One region of the Vibrio sp. R10-SG3-ISO10 genome, then DNA from elsewhere that is predicted to be linked to it. Evidence: riboswitches for the same ligand, from Rfam matches in the RefSeq annotation. Region 1 holds a riboswitch; each other region holds the start of a gene.
What was found. Region 1 has a riboswitch for thiamine pyrophosphate ahead of thiB (thiamine ABC transporter substrate binding subunit). Riboswitches for the same ligand answer to the same signal wherever they lie in the genome.
Positions count from the first base shown of each region.

Region 2: another riboswitch for thiamine pyrophosphate. It lies ahead of thiC (phosphomethylpyrimidine synthase ThiC); the one in region 1 lies ahead of thiB (thiamine ABC transporter substrate binding subunit).
Region 3: another riboswitch for thiamine pyrophosphate. It lies ahead of thiD (bifunctional hydroxymethylpyrimidine kinase/phosphomethylpyrimidine kinase); the one in region 1 lies ahead of thiB (thiamine ABC transporter substrate binding subunit).

Region 1 covers NZ_JCBDHG010000023.1:112,429-114,629, forward strand. Annotated here, with positions in the region: gene thiB (thiamine ABC transporter substrate binding subunit) at 1-915, opposite strand, end outside; TPP riboswitch at 983-1,104, opposite strand; gene AC6R16_RS18800 (flavin prenyltransferase UbiX) at 1,153-1,779, opposite strand; gene mpl (UDP-N-acetylmuramate:L-alanyl-gamma-D-glutamyl-meso-diaminopimelate ligase) at 1,794-2,201, opposite strand, start outside.
Region 2 covers NZ_JCBDHG010000016.1:99,962-102,162, reverse strand. Annotated here, with positions in the region: gene crcB (fluoride efflux transporter CrcB) at 44-427, shown strand; TPP riboswitch at 497-595, shown strand; gene thiC (phosphomethylpyrimidine synthase ThiC) at 759-2,201, shown strand, end outside.
Region 3 covers NZ_JCBDHG010000022.1:463,035-465,235, forward strand. Annotated here, with positions in the region: gene AC6R16_RS15580 (HDOD domain-containing protein) at 1-712, opposite strand, end outside; TPP riboswitch at 880-989, shown strand; gene thiD (bifunctional hydroxymethylpyrimidine kinase/phosphomethylpyrimidine kinase) at 1,090-1,920, shown strand; gene AC6R16_RS15590 (ABC transporter ATP-binding protein) at 1,910-2,201, shown strand, end outside.

The DNA of each region.
Region 1 (2,201 bases):
GGTCAGTGCTTTGCTTGGTAGAGTCAGGCTTTCAAAACCTTCAGGCAGTGCAACCTCAGTGACTGGGTACATCCAGTTGCCTGTTGGCATTGCTGATTGGAACTCATCACTTAGAATAAAGTTCATGAACTCATCTGCTAGCTTTTGATTTTTAGACGCTTTTACTTTCGCAGCCACTTCCACTTGAGTGTAGTGACCTTCGGCAAAATCAGCGGCGGCATACTTGTTGTCACTTTCGGCAATCAAGTGATAAGCAGGAGATGTGGTGTAAGAGAGAACCAGATCAGACTCACCTTCGAGGAACATTGAATACGCTTCAGACCAACCTTTAGTGACGGTTACGGTTTTCTTGGCAAGATTTTGCCAAGCCTGAGTCACATCATCGCCGTAAACAGACTTCATCCACAGCATCAGACCTTGCCCTGGTGTTGAAGTGCGTGGATCTTGATAGATCACTTTCAGATCATCGCGTGATTCCACCAGTTCTTTTAAGCTTTTTGGTGGGTTAGCTAGCTTCTCTTTGTTGTAAACAAAAGCAAAGTAACCGAAATCATAAGGGACGAAGGTTTTGTCCGCCCAGCCATTTGGCAAAGCAACCTTGCTGGTGTCTACGCTATGTTCAGCCAACAAACCTGTTTTTTTCGCTTCCGCCATCAGGTTGTTGTCTAAGCCTAAAATAATATCCGCTTTGCTGTTATCGCCTTCTAAACGCAGACGGTTAAGGATAGAGACACCATCATCCAATGCGACGAAATTAACATCACAACCACAATGCGCTTCAAATGCTTTTTCTACGATTGGACCTGGGCCCCAATCGGCGGCAAAAGAGTCGTAGGTATAGACAGTTAAACTGTTTTCTGCGGCTGTCGCTGGAACTGTCGCTAGCACTGCTAACGCAAGGGAACTTATTGAAATGGTGCTTAGAGTGTTTTTCACTGCTCGCTCTCTCCTTGTTTGAGCGGCACAGGTTTGAGAAGCGGAGTTCAAATCCAAACTCAATTCCTACGCCAGCATTATCTGGTTCAGGTACACGGGTCCCAAGCGATGGCTCGATCTCAGCTGACGCTAACATAAGTTAGGTCAATAGCTCCCCGATGAGTAACGGTCGAATTGTAATAGTTATGTGACTCAATAGCTAGCGCCGTTCACATATCAGCTCTGACGGGAGTCATAGCCCCAGCGAGGAACCAATCCTTGATCTACTCCTAGGTGGTCGAGAATACGCGCGACCATAAAATCAACCAGATCATCAATCGATTTCGGTTGATGATAAAAACCTGGTGCAGCAGGCATGATGGTCACGCCCATTTGTGACAGCTTGTGCATGTTCTCGAGATGCAGGGTAGAGAATGGCGTCTCGCGAACCACCAACAGTAGTTGACCACGCTCTTTCATCACCACGTCTGCGGCACGTTCAATCAGGTTATCAGACATACCGTGCGCAATCGCCGCAACGCTGCCTGCTGAGCAAGGACAGACGACCATCTGTTTCGGCGCAGCAGAGCCAGATGCCACCGGAGAGAACCAGTCATCTTTACCGCATACAATCAGCTTGTCTGGGTCGCAATTGAGATGCTCAACCAAAGTTTGCTTAGCCGAATCAGGATTAGCTGGCAGTTTAAGGTCATGTTCAGTTGCAAGCACCACTCTCGCAGCGGATGAAACAAGCAGATAAACTTGATAATCAGCAGCCAGAAGGCGCTCTAATAGGCGTAAACCATAAGGAGCACCAGAGGCACCGGTAAAGGCTAAGGTGATGGCTTTTTGTTGTTTAATCATATAAAAAAACTACACTATTGCTCTAGCTTTGCCAGAAGCTTATTGTGAATACCTTCGAACCCGCCATTGCTCATAACCAAAATCTGGTCACCCGAACTAGCACTAGCAACAATTTGCTCCACTAGCTCATCGACATTATCTGAGGTTTGCGCAGGTTGATCACATTGAGCTGCAATATCTTCCACCGACCAATCAATCGAGTCGGGTTGATATAAAAACACCTGATCGGCTTTTTGTAACGAAGCGGCCAACGTATCCTTGTGAACACCTCGCTTCATTGTAGCGCTGCGTGGTTCGAGTACCGCGATAATTTTGCTATCGCCGACCTTATTACGTAATCCACCGAGCGTCAGTTCAATCGCGGTCGGATGATGGGCAAAATCGTCGTAAACCGTGATGCCATTGACCTCACCTTTGATCTC
Region 2 (2,201 bases), on a different contig from region 1:
GCTTGTATTTTGGCTACAATACACCCAGTCAATCGGAGGAATTATGGGTCAGTTTTCAATATTGGGTTTTATCGCACTCGGTGGTGCATTTGGTGCATGCTCTCGTTATCTTGTTTCTGAGCTTTGTGTTGCACTTCTTGGGCGCGGATTTCCTTACGGTACGCTAGCTGTTAACGTGGTTGGTTCTTTCATTATGGGTTTGCTTATTGCGGCATTTGAAAATGATATGTTAGCCACCGAGCCATGGCGCCAAATTATCGGATTGGGCTTTCTAGGTGCACTCACCACCTTCTCTACGTTCTCTATGGATAATGTGCTTCTAATGCAGCAAGGCGCTTTTTTTAAGATGGGTTTGAATGTGTTGTTGAATGTCTTTTTAAGCATTTCTGCTGCATGGATTGGTTTTCAAATACTCATCAAGAGCTAATGTTGGTTAAAATTTAGCTAATTATTGTTCATCACGGCTTGGTTTACCCAAGCCGTTTTTATATACTGCAATTACTTGTCGGAGTGCCATAAGGCTGAGACCGTTAATTCGGGATCCGTTGAACCTGATCAGATTAAAATCTGCGAAGGGAACAAGAGAAGATATCTACACCAGAGTTCTGTCTGGTTACCTATCAAATAGTCGAATGTTGTTATATACCATTAGTGCACACTAATAAGGTCATAATTCGATTCCTCTTGTCGCATCTTTCCGCCAAGCATTTTTATCCCATTACTTTTTATCTAAGAATAACAAAGCAAGGAAAAATGCTATGTCGAGTCGCAAACAAGCGAGACTGGAAGCAAAACAGTTCATTGATACACTTTCGGTACAGCCGTACCCAAATTCAAGCAAAGTCTATGTAGAGGGTTCACGCCCAGATATTCGTGTGCCTATGCGAGAAATCTCACTCGCGGATAGTCTTATCGGAGGCACAAAAGAAGCGCCTATTTTCGAACCTAATGAGCCTGTACGTGTTTACGATACTTCCGGTGTATACACTGACCCAGAACACACTATTGACCTTTACAGCGGCCTACCAAAGCTAAGAGAAGGGTGGATTGAAGAACGAGCTGATACTGAATTACTCGACGATGTTAGCTCGGTATACACTAAGGAGCGTTTAGAAGACGAGACGCTTGATGAGCTACGTTATGGCAATTTGCCACGAATTAGACGTGCTAAAGATGGTCAGTGTGTCACTCAGCTGCACTATGCGCGCAAGGGTATCGTTACCCCTGAGATGGAATACATCGCCCTACGTGAAAATATGGGTCGCGCTCATTATCGCGATGAGGTGCTGAATCAACAGCATCCTGGTCAAAGCTTCGGGGCCAACTTACCCAAAGACATTACTGCAGAATTTGTTCGTAAAGAAGTCGCAGAAGGTCGAGCGATTATCCCTTCCAATATTAACCACCCAGAATCTGAACCAATGATTATTGGGCGTAACTTCTTAGTTAAAGTAAACGCTAATATCGGTAATTCATCAGTGACATCTTCAATTGAGGAAGAGGTTGAGAAGCTCGTATGGGCGACTCGCTGGGGTGGCGATACTGTTATGGATCTGTCTACTGGGCGTAATATTCACGAAACTCGTGAGTGGATTCTACGTAACAGTCCGGTGCCGATCGGTACTGTGCCAATGTACCAAGCGCTTGAAAAAGTGAACGGCATTGCGGAAAACCTCAACTGGGAAGTGATGCGCGATACTCTGATTGAGCAAGCAGAGCAGGGCGTCGATTACTTCACTATTCACGCAGGGTTATTGCTTCGCTATGTGCCTATGACGGCAAAACGTGTCACTGGCATTGTTTCTCGTGGTGGTTCTATTATCGCGAAATGGTGTTTAGCACATCATCAGGAAAGCTTCCTATATACTCACTTCCGCGAGATTTGTGAAATTTGTGCCAAGTATGACGTGGCGCTTTCTCTTGGTGATGGCTTGCGTCCTGGCTCAGTAGCCGATGCGAACGATGAAGCGCAGTTTGCTGAGCTTCGTACTCTAGGTGAGCTAACCAAGATTGCTTGGGAATATGACGTTCAGGTCATTATTGAAGGTCCAGGCCATATTCCGATGCATATGATCAAAGAGAACATGGAAGAGCAGCTAGAGCACTGCCATGAAGCGCCGTTTTATACCCTTGGCCCACTGACGACCGATGTTGCGCCGGGCTATGATCATATCACTTCAGGTATTGGTGCCGCGATGATT
Region 3 (2,201 bases), on a different contig from region 1:
GAGCTTTGCCTTCTTCGCTTTCGAGCAGATCCCAGTCGCGATGAATCGAACGGGCCAAATGAAGAGTGGTGGCCATTTTAGGAGAAATCTCGGCATCTCGTGGCTCCGCAAAATTTGCAATGGCGTCGACCATGTCATCAGGGAAGCGCCAAGTTTTGGCTAGTTTTGCTCCAAGAGTAGGTGCTGTGATATCTAATATTTCTTCCTGAACCGCAATGGCACTTTCACCCGCTTCGGCTCTTTCTGCAATGGCTTTTGCTTGCTCTGGAACTAACGTATGAATCATCAACTCGCCAATGTTGTGTAATACGCCCGTTGTGAAAACTTCATTGCTATCCATGCCTGTCTCAACGGCAATTTTGCTAGCAATAATCGACACTTCGAACGTTTCTTCCCAGTATTTATCCATATCTAATGTTTTAATTCTAGGGAAGGCACTAGAGAGAACTGAAGCGACAACTAATGTTCTCACGGGGCCTGTTCCAACTCGAAGTAAGGCTTCATTTATCGAAGATACGCTTTTGCTTCCTCCAAAATGAGCTGAATTGGCAAGACGGAGCAATCTAGCGCTAAGAACTTGATCCGTTGCTATTTTATTCGCTAGTTCTTTAAAGTCGACATCACTTGTGTTGACCATATCGAGAAGCTCTTGAAGTACCTTCTGGATTCTCGGTAACTCGTTCAGTCGAGATAGTAGTGCCTCCTGGCTCATAGCTCTCTCCTTAATTCCATGTGAGCTAAGTTACTATAGTTCAGAAACTTATCCTGTTACAAAGATAAGCAATCAATACCATATGTGCGGGCTAATGTTTTGTTTGTTTTTTGTAGCATCGCACCAAATAAGTGATGCACTAAATTTACTTTTATTGTTATCATCTGCGGAAATAGTCGGGGAGCCTACCCAATAGGGAAAGGGCTGAGATCGCGAAGCGAGACCCGTTGAACCTGATTCAGTTAGCACTGACGTAGGGAACTATGCACACTAATTCCATTTCTCGGGTTTAGTGTACTCGCATTCGATAGTAAGTCTCTTTATGAGCGTTCTTTTCGTGGTCGAGAGTTCCTATACGTCTTGTAGTAGGAGCATCTATGCCACATTCACAAGACACAACACCTATTGTATTAACCATTGCTGGCTCTGACAGCGGTGGCGGCGCAGGCATCCAAGCGGATATTAAAGCGATGTCAGCGACAGGCAGTTACGCGTGCTCTGTCATTACAGCCATTACTTCGCAAAACACCCGAGGCGTGACCGCCATTCACCCGATTCCATTAGCGCATATTGAAAGCCAGCTCGATGCTGTATTTACTGATTTGAATGTCGTCGCGGTTAAGGTTGGTATGCTGGCTGATGCCGAAATCATCAAGGTTGTGGCGGCTAAAATACGTCAATACCAACCTAAGCATCTCGTGGTTGATCCTGTCATGGTTGCAACAAGCGGTGATCTATTACTAGAACAATCGGCAATCTCTACGCTCAAACAAGAACTGCTACCACTCGCGGATCTTATTACCCCGAACCTGCCTGAAGGGGCGGCTCTGATTGGTGGTGAGGTTCCTCAAGATGAAGAGCAAATGGGGGCGATGATCGAGTCATTACGCACGCTTGGGGCGAAAGCAGTGCTGCTTAAAGGTGGGCACTTAGAGAAAGACCAAAACAGTAATGATCTCCTTATTGAGCAAGAAAGCAGTGAGTTATTGAGCGCAAAACGTGTCGCGACCAAAAATACGCACGGTACAGGTTGCACCCTCTCTTCTGCCATTGCTTCATACCTTGCTCAAGGTAACCGTCTTCATAAAGCGGTGTATCTTGGTAAGCAATATATCTCTCAAGCCATTGCGCACGCCGATCAGTTAGATGTGGGTCAAGGTCATGGCCCAGTGAACCACTTTTTCTGTGGCCACACCAATGTGCGCTAAAGCGATCGGGATAGAGCTCAAGGCGTCACAGCTTCGCTATCTCGATAGCCCAACCCCGACCCTAACTGGCTTAGATATGCACATCCCAGCTGGGAAGTGGACAAGTCTGCTAGGTCGAAGCGGCTGCGGTAAAACCACGTTGTTGCGCTATTTAGCGGGTTTACTTGATAGCAAAGTGGAATGGAAGGGGACCCTTAAGCTAAGCCAAGGGCAAGACTTACATGAGCAAATTGCCTACATGGCCCAGCAGGACCTATTACTGCCTTGGTTAAATGTCATAG